DNA from 4 places in the Rahnella sp. GSA61A genome. Region 1 is predicted to be linked to each of the others. Evidence: predicted binding sites of a transcription regulator. Region 1 holds the regulator's gene; each other region holds the start of a gene.
The links. The regulator Fur, encoded in region 1, represses iron uptake genes when iron is present. The targets are predictions, from matches to a motif close to ATAATAATGAGAACNACTATCAA.

Region 1 (7,621 bases):
AGCTGCATGATGTGTTCAATCATGCTGCGTTTACGACCTGTGTTGGTATTCGTAATAACCCAATACGGCGTTCCGGGAACGTGTTTAGGCTTGGTATGAATGCCGTTTTGCAGCAAGGTTTGCTGGTCACCGGCAAAGTAAGTCCGCGTGCGCCCGGTCAGAGAGTCGGTCGCCGTCGCAAATTCTTTAGGGTTCAGGGTATACAAGGTCGAGAGGATCAGCATAAAACGGTTAACCGCTTTAGTCTGTTCTGCGTATTCGTCGGACAGCAACAGTTCACGAACGGCGCGGACTTTATCACGCGACGTCGGTGCGGCGGCGGCGGCAGGTTTTTCCTGCGCGACAGTTCCGGCGATAACAGAAGTGGTCACTGGTACGGCAGGAGCGGTCTGACCGGCAGTAAACTTCAACATACGGCGTAAAATATCAGACGCACTTTCACCGATTGCTTGCGTGTGGCTGGCAATGTAGCGGTAGAGTTCTTCGTCAACCTCAATAGTTTTCATCTTTATCCAGTACTGTTTTTCTACTTAATTCATTCGAAAGGATTATACAAATTTCTACGCAGTAACAAACAGAGGAATTGCGCCGCGAAGTAAAATCCAGACAACTTCCCGATTTTGCTGCATGCAGGCTCCGGCCCGTTCTGCTCCTGGTAGTCAAATCCCGCTCAGGCATCTGGCAGAAACTTTCTGTTTTAAAAAATTATCCGCAAGTCATGATAACCTAATGAGATTGTTTATCTGTATGAACTTCTCTATGAAATTACATTATCGCCTGCAAGAATCTGAAGTCGCTGACAGCACTGCACTGCCGGTTTTGCTCATCCACGGATTGTTCGGCACCCTTGATAATCTGGGCATTCTGGCCCGGGACCTGAGACAACAGCATAACGTGTTACAGGTGGATTTGCGTAATCACGGCCAGTCAGGACGTTCTGATGAAATGTCTTACGCCGCCATGGCGCAGGATTTAGTGGAAACGCTGGAAGCTGTTGGTTTCCAAAAAGTCATTGTGATCGGCCATTCAATGGGTGGGAAAGCGGCGATGGCGTTGACGGCACTGATCCCCGACCGTATCGAAAAGTTGATCGCCATTGATGTCGCGCCGGTGGATTATCACGTGCGTCGCCATGATGAGATTTTTGCGGCGATTAATGCCGTGACCGAGGCAGGACTCCGCGACCGTACCTCCGCTACCGAATGTATGCGCACGTATATAAAGGAAGACGGCGTGATCCAGTTCCTGCTCAAATCATTCCAGCAGGGAGAATGGCGCTTTAACGTGCCGGTGCTGCTCAGTGAATACGAAACTATTACCGGCTGGGAAGACGTGCCTCCGTGGGATCACCCGGCGCTGTTTATCCGTGGCGGGCTATCGCCGTATGTGCAGGATGAATATCGCGACGCGATTGCCCGACAATTTCCGCAGGCCAAAGCGCATGTGGTGGCGGGAGCCGGTCATTGGGTGCACGCGGAAAAACCCGATGCAGTACTGCGCGCGGTGCACCGTTTCATCGATGCGGCCTGAGGTTTAACATCCTGGGGATAAATTGTGCAAAAAGTCTGCACAACTTAAGAAGTTATCATGAAATCAGGGTAATCAGGCGTTGTGAACCCCTGGTGCGCCAGTGTATGATTGCGCGCTATAATTTTGCCGCCCCGTTTACTCACAGTGAGTCGCGGGAGGTGAATTGGGTCAGGGTTTCTTAGCCCGAAATGTGTGAAACGCTCGTCAGGAACCGGCTTGCGGTTTTCCGATGTAAAAACTTCCCTGGTTGTACCGCTACCTATGGCAAAAGAACAACTGGATCGCACGACGATTGATCTGTTCGCAGATGACCGTCGTCCGGGGCGTCCAAAAACAAATCCGCTATCCCGTGATGAACAGCTCAGGATCAATAAGCGCAACCAGTTACGCCGCGATAAAGCGAGCGGCCTGCGTCGTGTGGAGCTGAAAATGAATGCCGATGCTGTTGATATGCTCAATAAGCTGGCAGAAGAACGCAATATCAGTCGTAGCGAATTGATTGAAGAGATGCTGCTGTCGCATCTTAACGGTCATGAAGGCTGATTGAAAAGCGGGTAACCCTCTCAGGCTACCCGTTTGTTTTTTCTTACTTATTCCATATTAATTCACGTCTTCCTGCTCAGAACGTTTCCCAGTTTTCAGCACTTTTCGCCGAAAGCATGCTGGTATCCGGACGCAATAACGGTGCGGAAATTGACTTCCCCGGACGTGAACCGACGCTCGTCACGCTATCTTTAAGTTTGAACGTAGCAACGGCATTGTTCAGCAATGAAGCCTGCTCTTCCAGTGATACTGCAGCCTGCGACGCCTGTTCTACCAGCGCGGCGTTCTGCTGTGTGACGCTGTCCATTTCTGTGACGGCAACCGCCACCTGACTGATTCCTTTGCTTTGCTCATCGGATGCAGAGGCAATTTCCGCCATGATGTCAGTGACATGCGTAATTGAGCGCACCACTTCATTCATCGTATGACCGGCGTTTTCAACCAATTTCGAACCGCTGTCGACGCGGGAAACCGATTCGCTGATGAGCTGCTCGATTTCTTTCGCCGCCTGCGCACTGCGTTGTGCAAGATTGCGCACTTCGCTGGCAACCACTGCAAAACCGCGCCCCTGCTCGCCCGCACGTGCCGCTTCGACGGCAGCATTCAGCGCCAGAATGTTGGTCTGGAAAGCGATGCTGTTAATCACAGAAGTGATTTCAGCAATTTTCTTCGAGCTGCCGGAGATATCTTTCATGGTGCTGACCACGTCTGCCACGATGTTGCCGCCCTTCTGCGCGGTGGTGGAAGCCTCCATCACCAGCTGGCTGGCGTGATGCGCGTTATCGGCATTGTGTTTAACGGTAGCCGTCAGTTCTTCCATGCTGGCAGCGGTTTCTTCCAGCGCCGACGCCTGTTCTTCCGTACGGGAAGACAAATCGTTGTTCCCGGCTGAAATTTCTGACGCGCCCTGATAGATGTGATTGGTGCAGTTGCGGATGGTCTGAACGGTATTGACCAGGCTCAACTGCATCTCGTTCAGCAACGGAATCAGCTTACCGGCGCAGTTTTTACCGAATTCTTCCAGATAAAACGTCAGATCGCCGCTGGCGATCACCGCGAAGTGACCGCGGATTTTATCCAGCGGCTTCACCAGCGCCATCACCAGATAACGGTCAGTCAGCAATAAAATCACCAGCCCGATACCAAATGCCGTCAGCAGAATCACTTTGCTAAATGACGTCAGATGGGTGGATTGCCGTTGTGCCGCATCAAAATCGACAGCGATCTGACCGCTGACTTTTTCCATTGATGAGCCAAAGCTGCGGCTCAGTGCAGGCACGGTGGAATTGGCTAGCTGGTTATAGGACTCCGTATTTTTGCTGCGGGCTGCGTCGAACAATGGCGTGACGCCCTGCGTGATCAGATTTTCCCAACTGGTGATTAATTCCTGCACGGAGGAATCTTCCAGCCCCGGATGCGGTGCCGCTTTAAAACTGGCCAGAGCCTGCGTCAGCCCGCTGAGTGATTGTTTGGCGGTATCAAAAATTTCCGGACCTTTTGACGGATCGGCCTGAAGCTGTGCCACGGCGCGGCTCAGGCGCGTCACGGTACGAAAATACTGATCATTTCCTTTATTGATCAGCGCCATATTGTTGACCAGCTCGGTACTATTTTTGGTATTTTGGGTCAGTGTGTCCAGTGAGGTGACGGTGTAAAGGGAAACACCTGCCCACATGACGCAAAAGATGCCAAGAATGGTTAATAAAGCGGCCCTGATGGTGATATTTTTTAAAAACTGCACGATATGCCTCTCTCGAAACATGTCTGTTTCTGGCCTGAGGATTGACGGGGATGCGGAGAATCAAGACAGGTAACCAGCAGGCAAGTGCCCCAGGACATGTTTGAACACCTCTCCGGGCATCGATTTCTTTATTATGTTGAGATTGCTCCCGAATCATCTATCGGCGGAATGTTCTCGAAATTTAGTATTGTGACAACTTATTTCTCAAACTTGCTTTTGACCTCATTAACCCTGAGGTTAATTCGCCGCAGGTGAAAGCACACAAAGGCGATAACACATAAAAATATTGCCCGATAAACTTATTTCCCAGTTAAGAAGGCGAGCAGAAGCATATTCTCCGCCGCACGAGTTTGCTATCATCTGCATTATTATTGCCTGCGTTGCAGAGCACTTCATTGAGAACAAGAGGTTAGGTAATCTTATGGCCGTTGTAGGTATCTTCTTTGGATCCGATACAGGTAACACCGAAAACATCGCAAAAATGATCCAGAAGCAATTGGGTAAAGATGTTGCAGAGGTGCATGACATTGCGAAGAGCAGCAAAGAGGATCTGGAAAAATTCGATATTTTGCTTATCGGCATTCCAACCTGGTATTACGGTGAAGCGCAGTGTGACTGGGACGACTTTTTCCCAACGCTGGAAGAGATAGATTTCGAAGGTAAGCTGGTGGCACTGTTTGGTTGCGGTGACCAGGAAGACTACGCCGAATATTTCTGCGATGCGCTGGGCACCGTGCGCGATATCATTGAGCCACGCGGCGCAGTGATTGTCGGACATTGGCCTACCGAAGGTTACCACTTTGAAGCATCTAAAGGCCTGGCGGATGATAAGCACTTCATAGGACTGGCAATTGACGAAGATCGTCAGCCCGAACTGACCAGCGAACGTGTTGATGCCTGGGTGAAACAGATCACAGAAGAACTTAGCCTTTCTGAAATTATTGGCTAAAAACCCTGTTGGCCCTGAGGATTTATTCTACAATTGAAGGGCCAAACTATTACTGAAATTAACAATTTAACTGCTACAAAATTGTAACTTTCGGTCGTATCAAGGTACACTGAGTTCCTCTGTTTTTTCTATTGATCAAGTCGTTGCATTCCAAATGTGACCGGCAATTTGTGATCTTTATTAACAGGCTGTCGTTGACGAGAATTGGCACATTGCGTTAAACGAAGAGACTAAACGAATAATTTTGTGCCGCCGATGCCACAGGCTGCATGCCTCAACTTGATTAGCACATAGTAACAGGACTGAATCCGCATGACTGACAACAACACCGCACTGAAGAAAGCCGGCTTAAAAGTCACGCTTCCGCGCCTCAAAATCCTGGAAGTGCTGCAAGCGCCGGAAGGTCATCACGTTAGTGCGGAAGATCTTTACAAGCAACTGATTGATATGGGTGAAGAAATTGGCCTGGCGACGGTTTACCGCGTTCTGAACCAGTTTGACGACGCCGGTATTGTCACCCGTCATAACTTCGAAGGCGGCAAGTCCGTATTCGAACTGACCCAGCAACATCACCACGACCACCTGATCTGTCTGGATTGCGGTCGTGTGATCGAATTCCGTGACGAATATATTGAAGGTCGTCAGCGTGAGATTGCTAAGAAACACGGTATCAAGCTCACCAACCACAGCCTGTATCTGTACGGCCACTGTGAAGCAGGCGATTGCCGCGAAGATGACTCTTTGCACAACGATAAACCTGCGCAGTAATCTGCACAGGCTTTGACTAAATTAACCGCTGAAAAGCGGTTTTTTTATGTCTGATATCGACGCAGATTGAGCCCGGATAGCAGGCATAAAAAACCCCGGCAAGCCGGGGTATGTTTCGCTGCTGAGATTCACGGCTTAGGTGAATTGTTCGTTTTTATTTCCTGCCAGATTTTCCCGCAATCAGCAGCATATGCCTGACCGTCGCCAGTTTTACGCGCCGTCAGACATCGCTGATAATCCACCACGCGCACCGTCTCCTGTTCTGCAAATTGCTGGTGGGCTTTTTCCTGTTTCAGTTTATTCAGTAACACCTCGCAGGATGCCAGTTTGTCCGGATTGCCTTCTGACGTATTGATACAGGCACGGTAATCTTCCCGCGTTTGGGATATTTGTGCCTGATCGGCGGTGGGTGCACAACCGGCCAGCAGAACAACCGAAACCACGATCATCAGTAATTTATTCATCGACATAGCGACCTCAGAAAATAGTGAATGGAGCGATAACGATGAATTTCACGTCTTTTTCATCCTGGAAAATGTTGCCGTAACCGCCGCCCCAGCTCGGAATATCCGAATGGTTGTCGTACTGGGTGTAATGCAGTTTGAACAACGTCCCTTTGGCGCGCCCTTCCTGAATGGTGTACAGCGCATCCAGGCTCCATGCGCTTTCTTTCAGACGCTGGCTCTGGTCATAAGCGGCGTTGGTGCTCGGTTTGGCATCCCAGGCATAGACGTACGAACCACCGACCGCGAAGCCCGGTAAATCCCATTTCGCCAGATCATACAATACGCCTGCATATACTGCTTTTTCACCGTTGGCGTTGAAGTCCGAGCGGTTGTCCCACCACACATCAAGACGGCCGTTTGAGGAAGAATAAGTCGGGGTCATGCGCTGCAGGAAGTAGCCCTGATTCCCTTCCGCTTTCACCATCGTCCCTTCCAGACGCCAGTTAAACTGCCCGGTGGTATAGCCAAAGGTCAGTGCCTGCAACCATGCCAGACCGTCATACAGACTGTTCGGATCATTCTTGTCACTGATGCGGTCTTCTGCACCATAGAACTGATAGCTGGTGGTCAGCGGATTGCCCAGCAGATCCATTTTGTACGAGGCTTTAGCAAAGTACTGATCGACATAACTTTCAGCCTGGCCAAATGCGCCTTCCAGTACGAAGTCATTTTTAAAATCATATTTCGCACCGAGCGAATGAATATAAGAAACGCCGGTTTTCTTGTCATTCTGGCGGAAATCATCCATTTCCAGATGCCACGGCGATTTATATTCATCAGCCCACATATAGGAGAAACTCAGTTCACCCGGGTCACCGAAATCGTGTTTATAACCGGCTTCCGCACCGCGATACGTACCCGGCATAAAGCTCCAGTGCGGTGCGATCAGCGTCTGTCCGGTAGGCTGAATATACCCTGCGTGCCCCCAGAATCCGCCGTATTTGAATTTACCGGCTGCCTTATAAAGACTGACCCCACTTTTATCCCCGGAGTAATCTTCGTCGTAGGCGCGATTGCTGTTGGAAAAGGCGATTTCGTTGGGATGGCCGCTCTCGCTGCTCTCGGCCATTTCAATCGCCGTAAAGGCTGCGATATCAATACCAAACATGTCCCAGGCATAGCCGGAAGAAAAATCGAGGTTCAGGTTAGCGGTAGAATGCGAAAGGTTGGTTGTATAGTCTTTGTAGTGGTCACTCGCCGGATCCATGTCCTTGCGGTCACGTTCACGCTGCCAGTAGTACACACCGCCGGTCAGTGTGGAATCATCAATAAAACCGGCTGCTTTGGTCTCTTGTGAAAACATCATTCCGCCACCCAGTAAGGTGCCGGCGAGAGAATACATGGCAGGTTTCAGGTAAGCCGATCCCCTGCCCCTGTTACGGCGCTTGTGCATAGAGATTCCTCATGTTGACTAAAAAAACGAGCAAAACCCAAACGGGTATAAAAAGCGGTCGCCAGAGGCGTAACCGGTTAAATCAACATCAAGAGTATTTTTCGCGACGCGAATTATCAATGAGTAATTAATCATTAATTATCGAAATATGACAAAGTGCACATAAAGATGAAAAAGCATTACAGAGGTAT
Region 2 (7,621 bases), on a different contig from region 1:
GGTGTCTACCGCGCTGTGGCCGTCGAGGAATTCCGCCACCGCCTGTGCGCTCAGCGAACTGGCTTCGACGCGCAGCGGCAGAGTTTTCAGGCCGCGGATCAGCAAACTGGCTTCGAACGGGCTCAGGTTGCCGCCGAACTGCTTCAGACTCAGGGTGCGGATTGGCGTGATTAATGCCGCCGAACCGGCCACTACGCCACCGGTCGCATCGCCGTGGCCGCTGATGTATTTGGTCGCAGAATGCAGAACGATATCAATGCCCAGTTCCAGCGGGCGCGTCAGGTACGGTGTGGCAAAGGTATTATCCGCCACACTGACTGCACCGGCGGCTTTCGACAGACGGGCGACTTCAGCCAGATCGGCGATATCCAGTCCCGGGTTAGCCGGGGTTTCCACCAGCACCACTTTGGTGTTTTTTGTGAATGCCGCTTCCAGTTCGCTCACATGGGTAACGTGAACCGGTTTGATGCCATAACGTGGCAGCAGGTTACGCACCACGCCTTCAGTGCCGCCATACAGCGTGCCGATATGAATGATTTCATCGCCGGGAACCAGCAGGGCAAACAACGTGGCGCTGATCGCTGCCATGCCACTCGCGCAGGCAACGGCGGTTTCTGCACCTTCGAGCGCCGCCAGTTTCTGTTCAAAAACGGCCACCGTCGGATTGGCGAAACGGCTGTAAATATAACCCGGTTCTTCACCACTGAAACGGCGTGCGCCGCTGTCAAAATCCGGGTATGAAAATGCCGATGCGGCGGTGATAGGTGTTGCAATCGCGCCGGTCAGGGCATCGGGCTGCTGTCCGCCATGAACGGCGAGCGTACGCATCCCTAAAGAACGTGAAGTGTTCAGTTTTTTCATCTTGGAATCCTGTCGATAGTAGGCAGAAATTATATCAACACTGGAGAAAGGTAGCTTTTTCAGCTTAAGAACATTTTCGGCGCAAACTCATTAGCCTGGTTATAAAGACTATAGCGTGCGCCGGCGTCAATAAAGAGGGGTCAGGCTTCAATATCTTGCGGGAAGGTTTGCGACCAGGCTTCGAAACCGCCGTCAACGCTGTAGACCGATTCGAAACCCTGAGAAATCAGAAATTGCGCGGCACCGCGGCTGCTGATGCCGTGATAGCACATCACCAGTACCGGTGTTTTGGCATCGGCCTGCTGGATAAACGCAGGCAGGCTGTCGTTGCTCAGGTGATAAGCGCCAGGTGCATGTGCTGCGCCGAAGCTTTGCGGGTCACGAATATCGACCATCACGGCTTCGCCTGAGGTCAGGCGGGAATGTGCTTGTTCAACGCTGATTGCTTCAAATTGTTCCATTCTGGTCTTGCCTCATAAAAGGTTATGCCGCCATTCTACCCAATAATTGCACAACTAAGACCAGACGAAATACAGGGATAAAGGCTAAACCAGGATCACCTGCACGCCTTTCTGACGTAATTGCCCGATGATTTCATCATTCGCTTCTTTGCCGGTGATCAGCACATCGATTTGTTCGGTGCGGCTGAACAGCATGCCCGCGCGCTGGCCGATTTTGCTGCTGTCGACCAGTACCGCCAAATTCCCAACATAATTCAACATCTTCTGCTCGGCCATCGCGGTCAGCATATCGGTTTTGTACAGGCCATCGGCGGTCAGCCCCGCGCCGCTGGTGAACATCCAGTGCCCGGCATACAGGCTGGCATCGCCGTCTTGTGGTGCCAGCGTAATTGACTGACTTTTATTGTACTGACCGCCCATGATCACCACGCTGTCGTGCTCCTGTTCAATCAGATAATTGGCCAGCGGCAGATAATTGGTAATGACCTGAATGTCTTTTCCGCACATTTCACGGCCGAGCAGAAACGCCGTCGAACCGCAGTTTATCACCACGCTTTCACCCGGCTGGCACAGTTCGGATGCCGCTTTGGCGATGCGCATTTTCTCGTTGAGATTGTGCGTCTGATGGATATTCAGCGGTGTCCAGTTCTGGCGTGGCTGATTCACGGCTTCAGCGCCATTGCGCACTTTCCGCAGTTTGCCCAGTTCGTTGAGCTTGGTGATGTCACGACGCGCCGTAGCGGGTGAAATATCAAACTGATCAATCACATCAGCGACGGAAATCTGCCCCTGACGTTGCAGCAGATCGAGAATAGCATTGTGGCGTTGTGGCTCAGTCATGGTGGCTCCGCAGGTAAATAGGTGATTACCGCGTGATTATAAACGAGCAGTAATGGCAATTACATGGTTTATAAAAAAGCGGAGTCTGCTGCCTCCGCCTGTTCATAACATACTTTATAAGAAAGACTTGAATGGCAGATCAGTCTCGGTAGTAAAGCAGTCGTCAAAGCCACGCGGATAGTGATACTCGAAGTTATCCTTATCATCCGGATACGTGAATTTACCGCCGACCTGCCAGATAAACGGCTTGAAGCCGTATTTCAGGCGATCTTTTTTCATCTCCCACAGCACGCGGATTTCCTGCGGATCGGCCTGGAAATTCGACCAGATATCATGGTGGAACGGAATAACGACTTTGGTGTTGAGGGATTCCGCCATGCGCAGCATATCGACGCTGGTCATTTTGTCGGTCACACCACGCGGGTTTTCGCCATAAGAGCCGAGCGCCACGTCTATCTGATATTCGTTACCGTGTTTGGCGTAGTAGTTGGAATAGTGCGAATCGCCGCTGTGATACAGGTTACCGCCCGGCGTTTTGAACAAATAATTCACCGCGCGCTGATCCATCATATCCGGCAATACCCCTGCGGCTTTCTGGTCTGCGGGCAGGGTGATCAGCACCGTGCGGTCGAAAGAATCCAGTGCGTGAATTTCCACGTCTTTGATCCTCACCACTTTGCCCGGCGTCATCACGATGCAACGACTGGCGGGCACGCCCCAGCTCATCCACAAATCCACACAGGTTTGCGGGCCGATAAAGGGCACGTCAGCAGCACAGTTTTGCATGACAGCGGCGGCCACGTTCACATCGATATGATCGTTATGATCGTGGGTGGATAACACCGCGTCGATCTCCCTGATCGCAAAGGGATCGAGCACAAACGGTGTGGTGCGCAGATTCGGCTGGAGCTTCTTTACACCGGCCATGCGCTGCATCTGGTGGCCGGTTTTCATCAGCGGGCTGCTGTGATTTTGCTTGCCGACGCCACACCAGAAATCGACACAAATATTCGCGCCGCCCTCAGACTTCAGCCAGATCCCCGTACAGCCCAGCCACCACATGGCAAAGGTGCCCGGCGCGACCTTTTCCTGCTCGATCTCTTCGTTTAACCAGGTGCCCCATTCCGGGAAAGTGCTGAGGATCCAGGATTCGCGGCTGATCGTTTCTACTTTGCTCATAGTATTCCCTCATCTGAGTTGGCTTTGAAATAGAGTCACAATAAATCATTTAATGATTACATATGATTTATTTGTGAGAATTTATCATCGAAAATTCATAATGACAATGATTATAAACGAGCGATTTTTAGCATTAAGCAGGGGATGACAAAGGAGGATGGGAGGATTTCAGGCGGTTTTCACATGCCTTTTTTTGTAGTATATGGCTGATATTTATCATAAAAACAGAGTGATTTAGTTTGTTAGCTCATTCTGCCGATGACGATATCTTGCGAGACTGCTCACAAATAATCATTGCGAATCTTTATTTGATTCGATGTGAGCATTAGAGTGCGTTTGTCCCTCACTTTTTAGCGCAGCGGTTATGTTCAAGTGCGTTGAAGAGATCAAACAAGGTCAGACGGAGAGTCTTATGGAATTCCTCTACACCATCTTCACCGTATTTTTTAATCAGGTAATGACTAACGCGCCGTTGCTGCTGGGTATTGTGACCATGCTCGGTTACATCCTGCTCAGGAAGAGCGCGACGGTGATTATCAAGGGCACCATCAAAACCATAATCGGCTTTATGTTACTGCAGGCGGGGTCCGGCATTCTGACCGGTACCTTCAAACCGGTGGTGGCAAAACTTTCAGAAGTGTATGGCATTAACGGTGCAATATCAGATACCTATGCCTCAATGATGGCCACGGTGGAGCGCATGGGCGAGGCCTATAGCTGGGTCGGTTACGCGGTGCTGATCGCCCTGGCGCTGAATATCCTGATGGTGGTATTCCGCCGCATTACCGGCATTCGCACCATCATGCTCACCGGCCACATCATGTTCCAGCAGGCGGGGCTGATTGCGGTGTTCTTCTTCATCATGGGCTATCCGATGTGGACCACCATCTGGTCAACCGCAATTCTGGTGTCGCTGTACTGGGGCATTACCTCGAACATGATGTACAAACCGACGCAGGCCGTGACCGAAAACAGCGGCTTCTCGATTGGTCACCAGCAGCAATTTGCCTCGTGGATCGCTTATAAAATCGCGCCGTATCTCGGGAAGAAAGAAGACAGTGTTGAAGATCTCAAACTGCCGGGCTGGCTGAATATTTTCCATGACAATATCGTGTCTACCGCCATCGTGATGACCGTGTTCTTCGGCATCATTCTGTGTTCCTTCGGCCTCGACACCCTGCAGCAAATGGCCGGAAAAACCCACTGGACGATTTACATCCTGCAAACCGGTCTGATGTTTGCGGTGGCGATTTTCATCATTATTCAGGGCGTGCGTATGTTCGTTGCTGAACTGACCGAAGCCTTTAACGGCATCTCCCAACGCCTGATCCCGGGTGCCGTGCTGGCCATCGACTGCGCGGCTATTTACAGCTTTGCGCCGAACGCCGTGGTCTGGGGCTTTATGTGGGGCACCATCGGCCAGCTGATTGCTGTCGCCATTCTGTTTGGCATGGGCTCTTCCATCATGATCATCCCCGGCTTTATCCCGATGTTCTTCTCTAACGCCACCATCGGCGTGTTTGCCAATCACTTCGGCGGCTGGCGCGCGGCGCTGAAAATCTGTCTGGTGATGGGGATGATCGAAATCTTCGGCTGCGTCTGGGCCATCAAACTCACCGGCCTGAGCGCCTGGATGGGCATGGCAGACTGGTCGATTCTGGCACCGCCAATGATGCAGGGCTTCTTCAGCATCGGTATGGCCTTTATGGGCGTCATTGCGGTGATTGTGCTGCTCTACATGTTCTTCGCGGGTCGCGCATTGCGGGCCGAAGAAGATGCTGAAAAACAGGCGCTTAATCAGTCCGTTTCTCACTAATGACTGTTCACTAATGACTGTTCACTAATGACTTCTCACAAATAACTTCTCACCAAACAAAGAGGTTCCCATGACAGTACGAATTCTGGCGGTATGCGGTTGCGGGCAAGGCAGTTCGATGATCATGAAGATGAAAATCGGCCAGTTTCTGACGCAGGAAGGCGTGGATCACACCATGAATAGCTGCGCGGTGGGGGAATACAAATCCGAGCTGAGCGGTGCTGACATTATTGTCGCCTCCACGCACGTGGCGGATGAAATCACCGTCAGCGGCAACAAATACGTGGTCGGCGTGCGCAACATGCTGTCGGCGGCTGACTTCGGTCCGAAAGTGATGGAAGTGATTAACGCGCACTTTTCCGCAGACCTGAAAAAGTAAGGAGCGATGTATGAAACTGCGAGATTCGCTGGCTGAAAACAACTCGATTCGCCTCAACGCAGAAGCAGAAACCTGGCAGGGCGCAGTGAAAATTGGCGTCGATATGCTGGTAGAAGCCGGAGTGGTAGAGCCGCGTTATTACCAGGCGATTCTGGACGGCGTCGAACGTTTCGGGCCGTATTTCGTGATCGCACCCGGGCTTGCCATGCCGCATGGCCGTCCGGAAGAAGGTGTGCTGAAAACCGGTTTTGCGCTGGTGACGCTGAAAAAACCACTGGTGTTCAATCATGAAGATAACGATCCGGTGGACATTCTCATCACGCTGGCGGCGGTGGATGCCAATGCGCATCAGGAAATCGGCATCATGCAGGTGGTGAACCTGTTTGATGATGAAGCCAATTTTGACCGCCTGCGTGCCTGCACTACGGCGCAACAGGTGCTGGATCTGATCGACCTGACCTCCGCCACGGCGGTTCACTAATTCGTTAGCAGAGAAGGAATATATTATGTCTCATTCATTACCGATGTTGCAGGTGGCGCTGGATAACCAGTCGATGGACGACGCTTACAAAACCACGCGCCTGATCGCCAGCGAAGTCGACATTATCGAAGTTGGCACTATTTTATGTGTCGCAGAAGGTGTGCGCGCGGTGCGTGACCTCAAGGCGCTGTATCCGGAAAAAATTGTGCTGGCCGATGCCAAAATCGCCGATGCCGGAAAAATCCTCTCGCGCATGTGTTTCGAAGCCCATGCTGACTGGGTGACGGTGATTTGCTGTGCCGACATCAACACCACCAAAGGTGCGCTGGAAGTGGCGAAAGAATTTAACGGCGACGTGCAGATTGAGCTGACCGGTTACTGGACGTGGGAACAGGCGCAGGAATGGCACGACGCAGGCATCGGGCAGGTGGTTTATCACCGCAGCCGCGACGCGCAGGCCGCCGGGGTGGCGTGGAGCGATGCCGATATCTCGGCGATTAAACGCCTTTCCGCCATGGGCTTTAAAGTGACCATTACCGGCGGACTGGCGCTGGAAGATTTGCCGCTATTTAAAGACATTCCGGTGCACGTCTTTATCGCCGGACGTAGTATCCGCGACGCCAAAGATCCGGTTGACGCAGCACGTCAGTTCAAAAAATCCATTCGCCAGCTCTGGGGCTAAGGAACACCGAATGATGCATAAAGCCGTTCCACTCGGTATCTATGAAAAAGCCCTGCCTGCGGGCGAAGACTGGCTGATGCGCCTGACACTGGCGAAAGAGCTGGGCTTCGATTTCGTTGAAATGTCGGTGGATGAAACCGACAACCGGCTGGCGCGGCTGGACTGGTCACGCGAGCAACGTTTGCAGGTAGTTGATGCAATATCACGCACCGGCATCCGCATTCCGTCCATGTGCCTGAGCGCACACCGGCGGTTCCCGCTTGGTGCAGAAGATGATGAAACCCGCAATCAGGGTCTGGAAATCATGCGCAAGGCCATCGTGCTGGCGCAGGATCTCGGCATTCGCGTGATCCAGCTTGCCGGTTATGACGTGTATTACCAGCAGGCCAATGAAAATACCCGCGAGCGTTTTCGCGATGGCTTGCAGGAGTCCGTCGAAATGGCCAGTCGTGCGCAGGTCACGCTGGCGATGGAAATCATGGATTACCCGCTGATGAATTCGATCAGCAAAGCGCTGGGTTACAGTCATTACCTGAACAATCCGTGGTTCCAGCTTTATCCGGATATCGGCAATTTATCGGCATGGGATAACGACGTGCAGATGGAACTGGCAAGCGGCGCAGGGCATATCGTCGCTGTGCATGTTAAAGACACACAGCCCGGCGTATTCAAAAACGTCCCCTTTGGCAACGGCGTGGTGGAGTTCGAGCGTTGCTTTGCCACGCTGCAAAAAAGCGGTTATCGCGGGCCGTACCTGATCGAAATGTGGAGCGAAACCGCCGCCGATCCGATGCAGGAAGTGCGCAACGCCCGCGCCTGGGTGGTCGATAAAATGCAGAAAGCCGGGCTTAGCATGGAGGAAACCCGATGACGGATGCACTGAAACAACGCGTATTTGAAGCCAACATGGCGCTGCCCGCTT
Region 3 (7,621 bases), on a different contig from region 1:
GGCTGGCGGACAAATTGTAAAACAAAGCGTCTGTCTGAAAATTTCCCTGATGGCAGAGGATTTTTCCCTGTGGAATGGGGGATTTGGCGGCTTTTTCAGCGCTTGAATTGAGAAACGGATTTAGCCGTTGACAGGGGTAGCGACGTTTCATATTATGCGCCCCGTTCACCCGTTTTTACGGGCATGAATTGGGGGTATAGCTCAGCTGGGAGAGCGCTTGCATGGCATGCAAGAGGTCAGCGGTTCGATCCCGCTTATCTCCACCAACTTCCTTTCCAGAGCAAGTTGGCTGTTTCCTTCCCAGGGAAACAAAAAAGTAAATGTGTACGACCTCGTGTGGGGGTATAGCTCAGCTGGGAGAGCGCTTGCATGGCATGCAAGAGGTCAGCGGTTCGATCCCGCTTATCTCCACCAAATATTAAAGAAACCCGCTTCGGCGGGTTTTTTGCTTTTGGCGCTTTGTCATTTCTCCTGCCTGTTTTACTGCGCTGAATCGCAGACATAAAAAAAGGCGCCGGAGCGCCTTTCTCGTCGTTCTGTATTTGCTTACTTACGCCAGTACCAGACCCGCGATAGAAGCAGACAACACGCTGACCAGCGTTGAGCCGTACAGCAGTTTCAGGCCGAAGCGTGAAACCACGTTGCCCTGATGTTCGTTCAGGCCTTTGATAGCGCCGGCAACGATACCGATGGAAGAGAAGTTTGCGAAAGACACCAGGAACACGGACAGGATGCCCACGCCGCGTGGTGAAAGTTCGGTTGCTACTTTCTGCAGATCCAACATCGCAACGAATTCATTGGAAACCAGTTTGGTTGCCATGATGCTGCCTACCTGCAAGGCTTCGTGACTTGGTACGCCCATCATCCACGCGAATGGATAGAAGACATAACCCAGCACGCCCTGGAAGGTGATACCGAATACCACGTCGAACAACGCATTCAGGCATGAAATCAGTGCGATGAAACCAATCAACATGGCTGCAACGATGATAGCCACTTTGAAGCCTGCCAGGATGTATTCACCCAGCATTTCAAAGAAGCTCTGACCCTGGTGCGTATTACCGATTTGCAGGTCTTCTTCTGAATCAACCTTATAAGGGTTGATCAACGACAGTACGATGAAGGTACTGAACATGTTGAGCACCAGCGCAGCAACAACAAAGCGCGGTTCCAGCATGGTCATGTACGCACCCACAATCGACATAGAAACCGTCGACATTGCTGTGGCAGCCATGGTGTACATACGTTTTTCAGACATTTTGCTCAGAATATCTTTATACGCGATAAAGTTTTCTGACTGACCCAAAATCAGGGAGCTGATGGCGTTGAAAGATTCCAGTTTTCCCATGCCATTAATTTTCGACAGAACCGTACCGATAATACGGATGACGAAAGGCAGTACACGAATGTGTTGTAAAATACCGATCAACGCAGAAATAAACACGATCGGACACAAGACTTTCAAGAAGAAGAACGCTAATCCTTTATCGCTCATGCCTCCAAATACGAAGCCGGTCCCTTCCGCAGCGAATCCTAATAATTTTTCAAACAAGTCTGAGAAGCCTTTCACAAAACCTAAACCAACAGAAGAATTCAGGAAGAAGTAGGCTAACAAGACTTCGATGACCAACAGCTGAACGATGAAGCGTAAACGGATATTTTTCCGGTCACGGCTCACCAGTAAAGCGAGTGCAGCGACAACGGCCAACGCTAATACAAAGTGCAATATTCGGGACATGGGTGCTCCAAATTAGAGGCAGGCTATATTTCGACGGTCATTTTATGTAACGCGTACATTTAAAACGTGAAGTCGATTGCAAATATAGAAATTACAGACACGAATTGCAACAAATCGCGGCCCATCACACAAAAAATCAAGATGTTAATAAAACTAAGCACAATTAGCATTCCTGTGCTAGTTTTATCATGTGCCGTAATGCGTTCTGAATCTGGCCCGTTAATGTCTGTTTTAGGAAAGTGCGCTGCGTCTGGCTTTCTGAAGCCGGGTGAGCGAATCACCCCCTCAGTTATTACCTTCTCGCTTACTGCTGCTGCCTATCAGAGTAATCACTCAGATCATTCCAAATGCACTTGATAATCATTATCAATTAGATATCATTGATGTAAGCGTAATAATTGTAAGGGTTAACTAACTATGCTGAACAGCCGGGCCGAATCTGCAGGCCGCGCGTCCAGAAAGATGAAGCTTTCACTGATGGGACCGGCCTTTATCGCCGCCATTGGTTATATCGATCCGGGCAACTTTGCGACGAATATTCAGGCCGGTGCTTCTTATGGCTATCAGTTGCTGTGGGTGGTGGTATGGGCCAACGTCATGGCGATGTTGATCCAGTTGTTGTCTGCCAAACTCGGTATCGCGACCGGCAAAAACCTGGCCGAACATATCCGCGATCGTTTCCCGCGTCCGGCCGTCTGGGCTTACTGGGTGCAGGCGGAGATTATCGCAATGGCCACCGATCTAGCCGAATTTATTGGCGCCGCCATAGGCTTCAAATTGCTTCTCGGGGTTTCCCTGTTACAGGGCGCAGTACTTACCGGGATTGCCACCTTTATTATCCTTGGGCTGCAAAAACGCGGGCAAAAGCCGCTGGAACTGGTGATCGCCGGTTTACTGTTGTTTGTTGCTGCGGCTTATATTGTTGAATTGTTCTTCTCGCAGCCAAGCATGCTGGCGCTGGGCAAAGGCATGTTAATCCCCGCACTGCCAACCGCTGATTCGGTGTATCTGGCCGCGGGTGTGCTCGGCGCGACCATTATGCCGCATGTCATTTATCTGCACTCTTCGCTGACTCAGCGGGGCGGCAAGGCGTCCAAAGCGCAGCGTTATTCAGCCACCAAGCTGGATGTCGGTATTGCCATGACCATCGCCGGTTTTGTGAATCTGGCGATGATGGCGACGGCTGCGGCGGCATTCCATTTCAGCGGACACAGCGGGATCAGTGAGCTGGATGAAGCCTATCTGACGCTGCAACCGTTGCTCGGCCACGCTGCCGCGACCACCTTCGGTCTGAGTCTGGTGGCAGCCGGTTTATCTTCTACAGTTGTCGGCACGCTGGCCGGACAGGTAGTGATGCAGGGGTTCGTGAAATTCTACATTCCGCTGTGGGTTCGCCGTACGGTGACCATGATGCCGTCTTTTATTGTGATCCTGATGGGATTAGATGCCACACGTATTTTGGTGATGAGCCAGGTATTGCTGAGCTTCGGGATTGCGCTGGCATTGCTGCCGTTGCTGGCTTTTACCGGTAACCGCAGCCTGATGGGCGAGATGGTGAATACTAAAACCGTGCAGTGGGCGGGGCGGGTCATCGTGCTGATCGTCGTCAGCCTTAACCTTTATCTGCTGACAGGTATGTTGAAATAACGCCTTCGCCAGCAACAGGTAATAAAAAACGGGACAGTTTGCGCTGTCCCGTTTTTGTTTTATTCCGTTGATTAATGGCGGTGATCGCCATGCCCGCCCCGGCGATCATCATGGCCGTGACCCCGATCCGGCCCGCGGCGGTGATCATAATGCGGACGTCCGTGGTCGCTGTGATGATAACGCGGTGGCGGCATCGGACGACGTGGAGGATGGCGTTCGTTCCACCAGCCATGATCGCGCCAGCGATAACCATCCCAGTAATAGCCGCGCGGGCTGCGTGCACCATAGTGGTGACCACGGTAACCATTCCACCAGCCTGGGTTACGCCAGTCATAGCCGTCCCAGTAATAACCCCGCCTGTCGCGATCACCGATATTGATAGAAAGGCCCGGCGTATTCAGGCTGAAGCTGCTGGCCTGCACGGTGGGTACCGCCGCAGGGAGCAGGGTAAAGAACAATGTGGCAAAAAGTACCGGCTTTAACATGAGTGGCCCCAGATTCCTTATAATTTATGCTGACAGTTATAAGGGGAAGAGGGCACCGGTACTATTGCTTACAATCCTGTTTTGAATGATTTACGCGCCTTAACGGTTTACTTACGAATCCTCCATAAAGGCGCGTTTTTTATACCGCAGGGTAATCGCTTACACTAAAATCCCTTCGATCGCCGCCAGTTCTTCTGTGCTGAAATGACGGTGAGAGACCATGCCCACGGCATCGTCGATCTGGCTGGTTTTACTGGCACCAATCAGGACGGACGTCACGCGGTCGCCGCGCAGAACCCACGCCAGCACCATCTGCGACAGCTTCTGACCGCGTGCCTGCGCAATATCATTCAGCTTACGCACTTTTGCCAGCTTCTCTTCCGTCAGCTGATCTGCTGTCAGGAACTTACTGCCGCTGGCTGCGCGGGAATCTTCAGGAATGCCCGCCAGATAACGGTCAGTCAGCACGCCGCCCGCCAGCGGTGAGAAGGCGATAGACCCGACGCCGTTATCCGCCAGCGTATCCAGCAGATCAGCCTCAACCCAGCGCTCGAACATGGAATATTTCGGCTGATGGATCAGGCACGGTGTGCCAAGATCTTTCAGGATTTCAAACGCTTTTTTGGCGCGTTCTGCCGGATAGTTCGACAAACCGACGTACAGGGCTTTGCCCTGACGCACGATCAAATCCAGCGCGGCCATGGTTTCTTCCAGCGGTGTATCAGGGTCAGGACGGTGATGATAGAAAATATCCACGTACTCCAGCCCCATGCGTTTCAGGCTCTGATTCAGGCTGGCGACCAGATATTTTTTCGAGCCCCAGTCTCCGTACGGGCCGTCCCACATGGTGTAACCGGCTTTGGAGGAAATAATCAGCTCATCGCGATAAGGCAATAAATCTTCCTGCAGGATGCGGCCGAAATGCTGTTCTGCCGAACCCGGAGGCGGGCCGTAGTTATTGGCCAGATCGAAATGGGTGATCCCATGGTCGAAAGCATGGCGGATCAGTTTCCGGCCATTCTCAAAATGGGCGTTATCGCCGAAGTTATGCCACAAACCCAGGGAAATGGCGGGCAGTTTCAGACCGCTCTGGCCACAGCGACGGTATTCCATATTCTCGTAACGGGTTGGACTGGCTTGATACACCATGTGAGTCCTTATAATAAATTCAGAAGTGAACAGAAGGTTATAAATGTCATAAAAAACCAATTTTAGTGTATGCGCTTTCACAAGCATTTCCAGCTAATCAGATCACATCCGGAACAATCCTTGTACGCAGGATCGTTGATTACCGTGACTATTCTTCCTGCCTATTACCTTTACTGCTGAATCCGCTTCCCTGCATTAACACAGTGCAGGGGTGTAACTCTGCGTTGCCATGCCTTATTTCGAATAATAAATGTGCTGTCCCCCGGTTTGGAGTAATACTCATATTAGTGGGATTAACTGGTTACTTTATTTTTCACAGAGGATCGTCATGGTTAATGAATACACAGTAGGTGACTATCTCTTAGATCGTTTATCACTCAGCGGGATCTCCGAGTTGTTTGGCGTGCCGGGCGATTACAATCTGAAATTCCTCGACAGTGTGATTAATCATCAGCAAATCACCTGGGTTGGCTGTACCAATGAATTAAATGCCGCCTATGGCGCAGATGGTTACGCCCGTACCAAAGGTATTGCGGCGTTGCTGACGACGTTTGGTGTCGGCGAACTGAGCGCACTGAATGGCATTGCCGGTAGTTATGCGGAATATGTGCCCGTCGTGCATATCGTGGGTACGCCAGCACTGACGTCTCAGCGTAAAGGTGAGCTGCTGCATCACACGCTGGGAGATGGCGAATTCTGTCATTTCATGCGGATGTCAGCTCCGGTCAGCGTGGCGCAGGCGTCCCTCACACCGGAAAATGCCCTAGCTGAAATCGACCGTGTGATTGAAGAAGTGATGTACAGCTCGCGGCCGGGTTACCTGTTATTGCCCAGCGATGTGGCCGCGTTGCCGGTCAGTACCCGTGCGCATGCGTTACCTGCGCGTCAGCCGCCTTTCTCGGCTTCTTCTCTGGAAGCTTTTACTGCCGCCGCTGAAACGCAGTTGCGGGGTGCAAACCGTGTTTCGTTGCTGGCGGATTTTCTGGCAGACCGCTTCAAGGTTAAAAAGGCGCTGGAACAGTGGATGGAAGAAGTGCCGCTGGCGCATTCAACGTTGCTGATGGGTAAAGGTTTATTCAACGAGCAGCAGGCGCATTTTGCTGGCACTTATTCGGGGGCCGCCAGCGCACCGTCAACGAAAGAAGCGATTGAAGGGGCTGATGTGGTGATCACGGTCGGGGTGAAATTTACTGACACCATCACCGCCGGTTTTACCCAGCAGCTTCCGTCCGGAAAATGCATCGACCTTCAGCCCTTTTTTGCCCGCGTGGGCGATAAGATCTTCCATCAGCTGCCGCTCGAAAAAACGGTCAGCGTGATGCACCGCCTCACCGCTGAACTGGCTTCCGGCCGGACGCCTTATCCTGTTAAACACAACGCATTGCCGTTGTCGCACGATAACAGCCTCGGGCAATATGCCTTCTGGCAACAGATTCAGGATTTCCTGCAACCGGGAGATGTGCTGGTCGCTGAGCAGGGCACCGCCTGTTTTGGCGCGGCGGCGCTGAATTTGCCGCAGGATTGCCAGTTCGTCGTCCAGCCGTTATGGGGCTCAATCGGTTTCACGCTGCCCGCCGCATTTGGTGTACAGATTGCCGTACCGGACCGCCGTGTCGTGCTGCTGATTGGCGATGGCTCCGCACAGCTCACCTTGCAGGGATTAGGTGCCGCCATCCGTTATGGCCTGCCGCCGATTATTTTTGTGATTAACAATGACGGTTATACCGTCGAACGGGCGATACACGGCGAAACCCAGCGCTACAACGACATCGCGCAGTGGAACTGGACACAGTTCCCGGCGGCCTTCGGCGGTAAAGAAGTCTTCAGTGCGCGGGCGGATTCGCCGCAGGCGCTGAAAAAAGCGATAGCAAAGGCCACCGCACGGCGGCAGATGGCCTGGATAGAAGTCATTTTGCCAAAAATGGATATTCCTGAACTGCTCAACTCAGTGACTAAATCGCTGGCGCAGCGTAACTCAGGGCAATAAATCAGTTTCCGGTGATGGCGGGACAGTCAGCTGGTCGATGAACCACCAACCCGCCGGACCGGGCTGATTGTTTTTACTCCAGACCGCATCCACCGATATCTGCTTCGGCCAGCCGCGCATCGGCAGGCTGACCAGTTTGTCATGTCCGAACTGTTTCACCAGCCAGTGCGGCAGTGTCGCCCAGCCAAATCCCTGTTCCGCCATTTCCAGCAACATCAGATAACTGGGCGCTGACCAGATCTGACCCCGCGCCCGAGGCATTTCACGACGGCTGTAAGGCTGCAGGCAAAGCTGGCGGAAGGTGTGCAACTGCTCCGGTTGCAGATCGGTGATTTTTGCCAGCGGATGTTCACGGCTGCAAAATACCGACATATCCGTTTGTTCCGGTAAACGCGCCACACCAATGTCCGGCGGATAACTCGCCTGTACTTCCACCATGCCGACATGGGCACGGCCAGACTGCAACAGGTCGATCACATCCTGATCTTCGGCGATCTGACATTCAAATTCGATATCCGGATACCGGCGTTCAAACCGGCGCAGCAGCGCCTCGTGGTGAGTCGGCTGGTAAGTGTCAGACAGCACAAACGTCAGGCGAGTTTCCACCTGCGTCGA
Region 4 (7,621 bases), on a different contig from region 1:
TTGCTGATGCTGGCGGGCGTGGCGTTGACCGCCGCGGCCACCGCGCTGGCCGGGCCAATTTCCTTTATTGCGCTGGTGTCACCGCAAATTTCGCGTCGTCTTTGCGCCAGCCAGCAGCACGCTTTATTTTTCGCGGCGCTGACCGGTGCGCTGCTGTTGCTCGCCGCCGATGTCACTGCACAACGGCTGTTCACGCCCTATCAGTTACCCGTGGGCGTGCTGACCGTCAGTCTGGGCGGCATTTATCTGATTGGGTTGCTGATCCGGGAGTCGCGACGCTCATGAATACTGAACACTCTTCCCCTTTGTATGCGAAAGATCTGACGCTGGGCTACGATAAAAAAATCGTCGCCCGCGAACTCTCCGTCTCTATCCCTCAGGGAAAACTCACCGTGATTATCGGGCCGAATGCCTGCGGTAAATCCACATTATTGCGCACGCTCAGCCGCCTGATGCCGCCGCAATCCGGCACGGTATTTCTGGACGGCAAACTGATCGGTGATTACGGCACCAGAGACGTCGCGAAACGTCTGGGTTTACTGCCGCAAAGTTCAACGGCGCCGGGCGATATCAGTGTGGCGGATCTGGTGGCCCGCGGGCGTTACCCGCATCAGAGCCTGTTCAGCCGCTGGACAGCGCAAGATACGCTGGCGGTGAACGACGCCATGCACGCGACGGGAGTATTCGAACTGGCGGAAAGCACGGTGAATTCACTTTCCGGCGGACAGCGCCAGCGGGTGTGGATAGCCATGGTGCTGGCGCAACAAACGCCGTTGTTATTGCTGGATGAACCGACAACCTGGCTGGATATCGCGCATCAGATTGATTTGATGGAACTGATGTGTCGCCTGAATCAGGAAAACGGCCGCACGCTGGTGGTGGTGTTGCACGACCTGAATCAGGCATGTCGTTACGCCGGGCATCTGATTGCCATGCGCGATGGAAAAATACTGGCTGAGGGCGCACCGGCAGACATCGTCACACCGGCACTGATCGAACAGGTTTTCGGGCTACGCTGCGCCATTATCGACTGTCCGGTTTCGCATACACCGTTAATTATCCCGCTGGGTAACGGTTGAATCTCCGGTGCTCCATGGCTCTTCGTTCCACAGGTATTGAAGGCCATCGGCTAATCCGCCGCGCCAGCTCAGCGCATCGTGACCGGCATCGACCACGCGATAATGCACGCTGTTTTTGGTGCGGCTCAGCAGCTCATCCATCTGATTATTCACCTGATAAATCAGTCGTTCATTGCTGCCCGCTTCCATGAAAATTTTCAGATGGCTGGCAGCCCCCAGCCCGTTACTCACCGCACGCAGTAACAAATCCGCCTCGTCAGGATTTTCATCCTGCTGCGATTTATTACGTCGCGGCCACCAGAAAGAACCGGACTGACTGAGTACCAGACCGAAGCGCTGCGGCCAGTGCAAACCGGCGTACAACGCTGACAGCCCGCCAAAGCTCTGCCCCGCCACCACTGTTTTGTTCGCATCGCTGCTGTGCGGTGCGAGCGTCGCCACGGCGGGCAATAACTCCTCCTGAACGGCCAGCCAGAAATCTGCATTACAGGTCAGTTCGCGGCTGCGGGTCTGTGTATCGATCACATCAATCAGCACGTAGACGGCCTGCGGCAATGTGCCTTCCTGCGTCAGTTGCATCAGCGGCTGCCAGACCGGCATCTGCTGCGCCCAGAACTGGCCGTCGAGCAACAGCGCCAGCGGGCGCGATGCCGGATCCTGGCTTTCGCCGGTGGCGTAGATCCAGACCTTGCGCCGGTTGCCCAGACGCGCACTGTTCCACTGATAGGTTTGCAGTTTTGCCGGTTTCTGTGGCAACGCGGCACCGTGGAGATCAAACTCCCGCCAGGCAGGCTGCGGCAATGCGTCGGGCATATGCAACGGCGACAGCGCGTGAGATTTCGCCCCCGGCCACGGCTGATTCGGATTCAGCGGGTCATAAATCGCATGGGCGAACATATCTTTCCACCATTCCCGCGCAGCCAGCATGGCGGTATAGGCATCGGGATCCTGCGGGAACTCTCTGCCGGGCCCGGTGCGCGGGATCAGGCTGTAGCTGCCGCGCCAGCCGGAGCGCAGCGTAATACTCAGCGACCAGACATCGGTTCCCGCAAGTCTTTGCAGACTTTGCGGCGGTAAAGACTGATGGTGATCGGTGATGCCGTTGATGTTGATCCACACCCGCTGGAAATCCGATGTCGCCTCACTGCCCTGCGGATCCCGCCAGAAGAACGTCACGTTGCATACGTCATCATTCAGCCGTTCGATCAAGGGTGAACCTTGCGCTTTAATGTCTTTCCACCATTCGGCACTTCCCGCCTGAGAGCTTGCTAACATCGCCTGCGCGGTGGGTTTTTCCGGAAACTGCGATTTCATCATGTTTACGCTTTACAGTCTTTTGGCAATGAGAGAAGGCATAATTTGCAGAATAATTGACCTGCTTCCTGCAAATTATGAATGGGAATCGTATTGATAATTGTTTGCATTTGCAATAGTGTGTTACCGCCCGTAAACGGGACGATAAAAATACACACACAACAGGCCATCCTCCTGTTCACTAAATCTGTTTTGCAGGAACGGATGGATTTCAGGGCAGAATCCACTATGAAAAGCAGGCTACCACACTATTCTCTGGCAACCTTAATCGGGCTGGGATCAGCACTTTCTTTGCCCGTCAGCGCGGCAGAAAGCACCACAACCCGCACAACAGACGCCAGCCAGAACACCGCAGAAACACAGGAAGACACCAGCGACACACTGGTTGTCACCGCCGCACAGCAAAACCTTCAGGCTCCCGGCGTTTCCACCATCACTTCTGATGAAATCCAAAAACGCCCTCCGGCACGCGACATCAACGAACTTATCCGCACCATGCCCGGCGTAAACCTGACCGGCAACTCTACCAGCGGCCAGCGCGGTAATAACCGCCAGATCGACATCCGGGGTATGGGCCCGGAAAATACCTTAATCCTGATCGACGGTAAGCCGGTGAACAGCCGCAACTCAGTGCGTCAGGGCTGGCGCGGTGAGCGTGATACCCGCGGCGACACAAGCTGGGTTCCGCCCGATATGATCGAGCGCATCGAAGTGATCCGCGGCCCGGCGGCGGCGCGTTACGGTAACGGCGCGGCGGGTGGCGTGGTGAACATCATCACTAAAAAAGACACTCAGGAGTGGCACGGTTCCTGGAATACCTATCTGAACGCACCACAACATAAGGACGAAGGCTCGACCAAACGTACCGATTTCAGCCTCTCCGGCCCGCTCAACGATCAGTTCAGTTTCCGCCTGTTCGGTGGCTACAGCAAAACGCAGGCTGACGCGCAGTACATCAACGACGGTCATCAGTCTGAGCGTACCGGCACCTATGCCGACACCGTTCCGGCAGGTCGCGAAGGCGTGATCGATAAGAATATCGACGCCCTGTTGCACTGGGATTTTGCCCGCATGCAGTCACTGGAATTTGAAGTGTCCAACAGCCGTCAGGGCAACCTGTACGCAGGCGACACGCAGAACACCAACACCAGTGATTTGGTGAAAAGCATGTACGGTGAAGAGACTAACCGCATTTACCGCCAGTCCTACTCGGTGACCTACAAAGGCGCGTGGGATAACGGTGTAACCACCAGCAACTACGTGCAGTACGAAAAAACCCGTAACTCGCGCATGGATGAAGGGCTGGCGGGCGGTACCGAAGGCATCTTCTCTGACGAAGACTTCAACACCATCGCACTGGGCGACATTCTGGCGCACAGCGAAGTCAGTATTCCGTTTGAGCTGGGCGTGCCGCAAACCGCGACGTTCGGCACGGAATGGAACCAGCAGAAGATGAAAGATCCGTCTTCCAACACGCAGGCTATGCTCGGCGGCGCGATTGCCGGTACCGACAGCACCAACCGCAGCCCCTATTCTCAGGCAGAGATTTTCTCGCTGTTTGCCGAAGATAATATTGAGCTGACCGACAGCACCATGCTGGTGCCGGGTCTGCGTTTCGACCATCACTCCATTGTCGGCAATAACTGGAGCCCGTCGCTGAACCTGTCTCAGGAACTGGGCGACGATTTCACCCTGAAAATGGGTATCGCCCGCGCCTATAAAGCGCCGAGCCTGTATCAGACCAACCCAAACTACGTGCTGTACAGTAAAGGTCAGGGTTGTGCGGCCAGCGGCGGCGGTTGTTATCTGGTGGGGAATAAAGATCTGGATGCGGAAACCAGCGTAAACAAAGAGATCGGACTGGAATTCCACCGCAACGGTTATCAGGCGGGCGTGACCTATTTCCGCAACGATTATCGCAACAAAATCGAATCCGGCTATCTGCCAACCGGCACGTCCTCCACCGGCACAACTGATGTATATAAATGGGAAAACGTGCCGAAAGCCGTGGTTCAGGGGCTGGAGGGCACGCTGAATATTCCGGTCAGCAGCACCGTTTCCTGGAATAACAACGGCACGTACATGATTGAAAGTAAAAACAAAGAGACCGGCGATTATCTGTCGATCATCCCGGAATTTACCATCAACTCCACGCTGAGCTGGCAGGCAACGGAAGATCTCTCTCTGCAATCTACCCTGACCTGGTATGGCCGTCAGAAGCCAAAGAAATACAACTACAAGGGTGAAGCCGTCACCGGCAGTGAGAAAAATGAAGTCAGCCCGTATTCTGTGGTCGGCATGAGCGGCACCTACACCGCGACCAAAAATGTCAGCGTCACGGCGGGTATTGATAACGTCTTCGACAAACGCCAGTTCCGTGCGGGTAATGCCCAGACTGTGGGTAATGCCACCACCGGCGCCTATATGTACGGCGCAGGCGCGGCAACCTACAACGAACCGGGCCGCACGTTCTACATGAGCCTGAATACGCACTTCTGAGTATGTTGCCCACATAAAAAAGCCACCTGCAAAGGTGGCTTTGTTGTTTCTGAAACCTGACTTTGGGCTTACAGCACGCCCTGCGCCAGCATGGCATCAGCGACTTTGACGAAGCCGGCGATATTTGCGCCACGGACATACTGCGTCTGCTGGCTTTCGCCGCCGTATTCGACACACGACTGGTGAATATCCAGCATGATGTGACGCAAACGCGCATCCACTTCTTCGGCTTTCCAGCTCAGACGCGCAGCGTTCTGCGCCATCTCCAGCCCTGAGGTTGCCACGCCACCGGCATTCGCCGCTTTACCCGGCGCGAACAACACGCCCGCGTCGGTGAACAAGTCGGTCGCTTCAATCGTCGTTGGCATATTCGCGCCTTCAGCGACCGCTTTCACGCCATTGGCGATCAGCACGCGTGCCGCAGAGGCATCCAGTTCATTTTGTGTGGCGCAAGGCAGCGCGATATCCACCGGCACGTTCCACGGCTGCTGGCCTTCGAGATACGTCAGTCCGAGTTTTTGCGCGTAATCCGCCACGCGGCCATCACGGCTGGCTTTGATTTCGGTCAGCAGCGCCAGTTTCTCAGGAGTAAAGCCTGCTTCATCGACGACAGTACCGTTAGAATCTGACGCCGTAATCACCCGTGCGCCCAGTGACATGGCTTTTTCAATTGCATATTGTGCGACGTTACCGGAACCAGACACCGCCACGCGCATACCTTCGAAATCCAGGCCATGGCGTTTAAGCATCGATTCAGTGAAATAGATCAGGCCATAACCTGTGGCTTCCGGGCGGATCAGGCTGCCGCCGAACGACAACCCTTTGCCGGTGAACACGCTGGCAGTGTTGTTGGAGAGTTTTTTCATCATCCCCGCCATATACCCGACTTCACGCCCGCCGACGCCGATATCCCCCGCAGGCACATCAGTATCCGGGCCGAGATGACGGTAAAGTTCCAGCATCAGCGCCTGACAGAAACGCATGATCTCGCCTTCGCTTTTGCCTTTCGGATTGAAATCACTGCCGCCCTTCCCGCCGCCCATTGGCAACGTGGTCAGGGCATTTTTAAAGGTCTGCTCAAAACCGAGGAATTTGAGAATCGATAAATTGACCGACGGATGGAAACGCATGCCGCCTTTATACGGGCCGATGGCCGAGCTGAACTGTACACGCCAGCCACGGTTCACCTGCACCTGATTTTTGTCATCCACCCACGCGATACGGAACTGAATGACACGTTCCGGCTCCACCAGACGTTCGAGTAAAGCAGAACGGCGGTATTGCGGATTTTGTTCGAGGAAAGGCCATAGCGTGGTCATAACTTCACGTACGGCCTGGGAGAATTCGACCTGATGCGGGTCGCGTTGCTGAACTGAGGATAAGAACTGTTCGAGGGATTGAATCTGATCCATTAAGGTAAAACTCCGTTTGTAAGTGATGTTGTCTTTTTTATTTACTGCTTATTTTTTGACTATGCATCGACTGACAAGCGGACATCAAGCAATTTATTTCCCAATAAAAACCCTAAGATTTACGACCTTCCAGCTTCAGTAACAACAACTTGTTGTCCAGCCCGCCAGCAAAGCCGGTTAATTTCCCGGAAGCACCAATCACCCGGTGACACGGCGCCACGATAGAAATCGGGTTGCGGCCATTGGCCGCGCCCACGGCACGAACCGCTTTCGGGCGACCGATACGACGGGCGATCTCGCCGTAGCTGCGCGTTTCACCAAACGGAATTTCCAGCAACGCCGCCCAGACTTCTTTCTGGAATTCGGTGCCGGTGAAATCGAGTTCCAGCTCAAAACGGGTACGCTTACCGGCAAAATATTCGTTCAGCTGTTGTTCGGTTTTCAGCAAGATCGGAAACGACGGGTCTTCAATCATATCGCCCAACGGCACGCGCCCGTCGATTTCACATTCCCACAAAATGGCGGTCAGCTTATCGCCTTTCGCCGCCAGTGTGAGTAACCCGACCGGCGATGCCATCCGCTTGAATCTGTTTTCCATCAGTCCCTTCCTCTGCAAGTTTTACGCCCCACACTTTACCGGAAAGGCAGGAACTGACGAAAATTATTTCAGGCCCAACTGTGCGCGAAGTTCCGCTTTCGCCGCGTCGAATTCGGTTTTGAAATCTGGCTGTTCTTCCATTTTTTGCGCGATCAGTGCAGCACCGGTGCGGCTCATCACGGTATCAGAACGGTAATGGAAACCCGCTACCAGACGGTTTTCGGCGTAACCGGCCGCCCGGGTGAACAGCGCGTTGCGTTTTTCCGGCACCATTTCGCCCAGCACCGTCGCCATCAGATAGCCGATAGTAGAATGACCGGAAGGCCATGAGCCGGATTTGGATTTTTTCAGCAGCGGATGAATTTGTTCATCGAGCATATAAGGACGCGGGCGGTTAAAGGCTTTCTTGGCGTGATCGTCCACCACGTCTTCGGTCGCCACAATACGATCAAACAGCGCAGCGGTTTTCGGCAGTTTCGCAGCATCAAAGTCCGGCCCCATCACATCGGCAAAACGCCAGACGTTTTCTTCAGCATCAGCAATCGCCGCTTTTTCCTGCTCCGGCGTACGGGTGGCCTGAATTTCGAGCAATTCTTTCAGTTCCGCTTTGGTCTGCGCCGAATCATCCGCCGGTGGCGCGGGCAGATATTTCGTCAGATCCAGTTCCTGGCTGGTGATAAAGGGTTTGGCTTCGTCAGCCGCCTGAACGACAAAAGTGG

Region 2: the regulator Fur is predicted to act here: its motif matches at 3,436-3,458, upstream of ulaG (L-ascorbate 6-phosphate lactonase).
Region 3: the regulator Fur is predicted to act here: its motif matches at 2,086-2,108, upstream of LC431_RS09260 (Nramp family divalent metal transporter).
Region 4: the regulator Fur is predicted to act here: its motif matches at 2,487-2,509, upstream of LC431_RS25735 (TonB-dependent siderophore receptor).

What each region holds. Positions count from the first base shown of each region.
Region 1 covers NZ_JAHXYO010000002.1:201,455-209,075, reverse strand. The annotation lists gene seqA (replication initiation negative regulator SeqA) at 1-506, opposite strand, end outside; gene ybfF (esterase) at 748-1,530, shown strand; gene ybfE (LexA regulated protein) at 1,792-2,073, shown strand; gene LC431_RS03020 (methyl-accepting chemotaxis protein) at 2,150-3,814, opposite strand; gene fldA (flavodoxin FldA) at 4,236-4,763, shown strand; gene fur (ferric iron uptake transcriptional regulator) at 5,076-5,531, shown strand; gene chiQ (ChiQ/YbfN family lipoprotein) at 5,660-5,995, opposite strand; gene LC431_RS03000 (OprD family outer membrane porin) at 6,009-7,379, opposite strand.
Region 2 covers NZ_JAHXYO010000008.1:97,786-105,406, reverse strand. The annotation lists gene LC431_RS12525 (PLP-dependent aspartate aminotransferase family protein) at 1-861, opposite strand, end outside; gene glpE (thiosulfate sulfurtransferase GlpE) at 1,002-1,322, opposite strand; gene ulaR (HTH-type transcriptional regulator UlaR) at 1,407-2,162, opposite strand; gene ulaG (L-ascorbate 6-phosphate lactonase) at 2,277-3,341, opposite strand; gene ulaA (PTS ascorbate transporter subunit IIC) at 3,754-5,157, shown strand; gene ulaB (PTS ascorbate transporter subunit IIB) at 5,228-5,536, shown strand; gene ulaC (PTS ascorbate transporter subunit IIA) at 5,547-6,017, shown strand; gene LC431_RS12490 (3-keto-L-gulonate-6-phosphate decarboxylase UlaD) at 6,043-6,699, shown strand; gene LC431_RS12485 (L-ribulose-5-phosphate 3-epimerase) at 6,710-7,570, shown strand; gene LC431_RS12480 (L-ribulose-5-phosphate 4-epimerase) at 7,567-7,621, shown strand, end outside.
Region 3 covers NZ_JAHXYO010000005.1:236,539-244,159, forward strand. The annotation lists gene LC431_RS09240 (hypothetical protein) at 1-106, shown strand, start outside; tRNA gene LC431_RS09245 (tRNA-Ala) at 191-266, shown strand; tRNA gene LC431_RS09250 (tRNA-Ala) at 339-414, shown strand; gene LC431_RS09255 (NupC/NupG family nucleoside CNT transporter) at 551-1,738, opposite strand; gene LC431_RS09260 (Nramp family divalent metal transporter) at 2,156-3,385, shown strand; gene LC431_RS09265 (DUF2502 domain-containing protein) at 3,457-3,870, opposite strand; gene mgrA (L-glyceraldehyde 3-phosphate reductase) at 4,030-5,019, opposite strand; gene LC431_RS09275 (alpha-keto acid decarboxylase family protein) at 5,348-7,006, shown strand; gene LC431_RS09280 (LysR family transcriptional regulator) at 6,995-7,621, opposite strand, start outside.
Region 4 covers NZ_JAHXYO010000037.1:9,582-17,202, reverse strand. The annotation lists gene fepG (iron-enterobactin ABC transporter permease) at 1-285, shown strand, start outside; gene LC431_RS25745 (ATP-binding cassette domain-containing protein) at 282-1,079, shown strand; gene fes (enterochelin esterase) at 1,053-2,396, opposite strand; gene LC431_RS25735 (TonB-dependent siderophore receptor) at 2,622-4,892, shown strand; gene gdhA (NADP-specific glutamate dehydrogenase) at 4,961-6,304, opposite strand; gene LC431_RS25725 (methylated-DNA--[protein]-cysteine S-methyltransferase) at 6,417-6,902, opposite strand; gene LC431_RS25720 (phosphatase PAP2 family protein) at 6,966-7,621, opposite strand, start outside.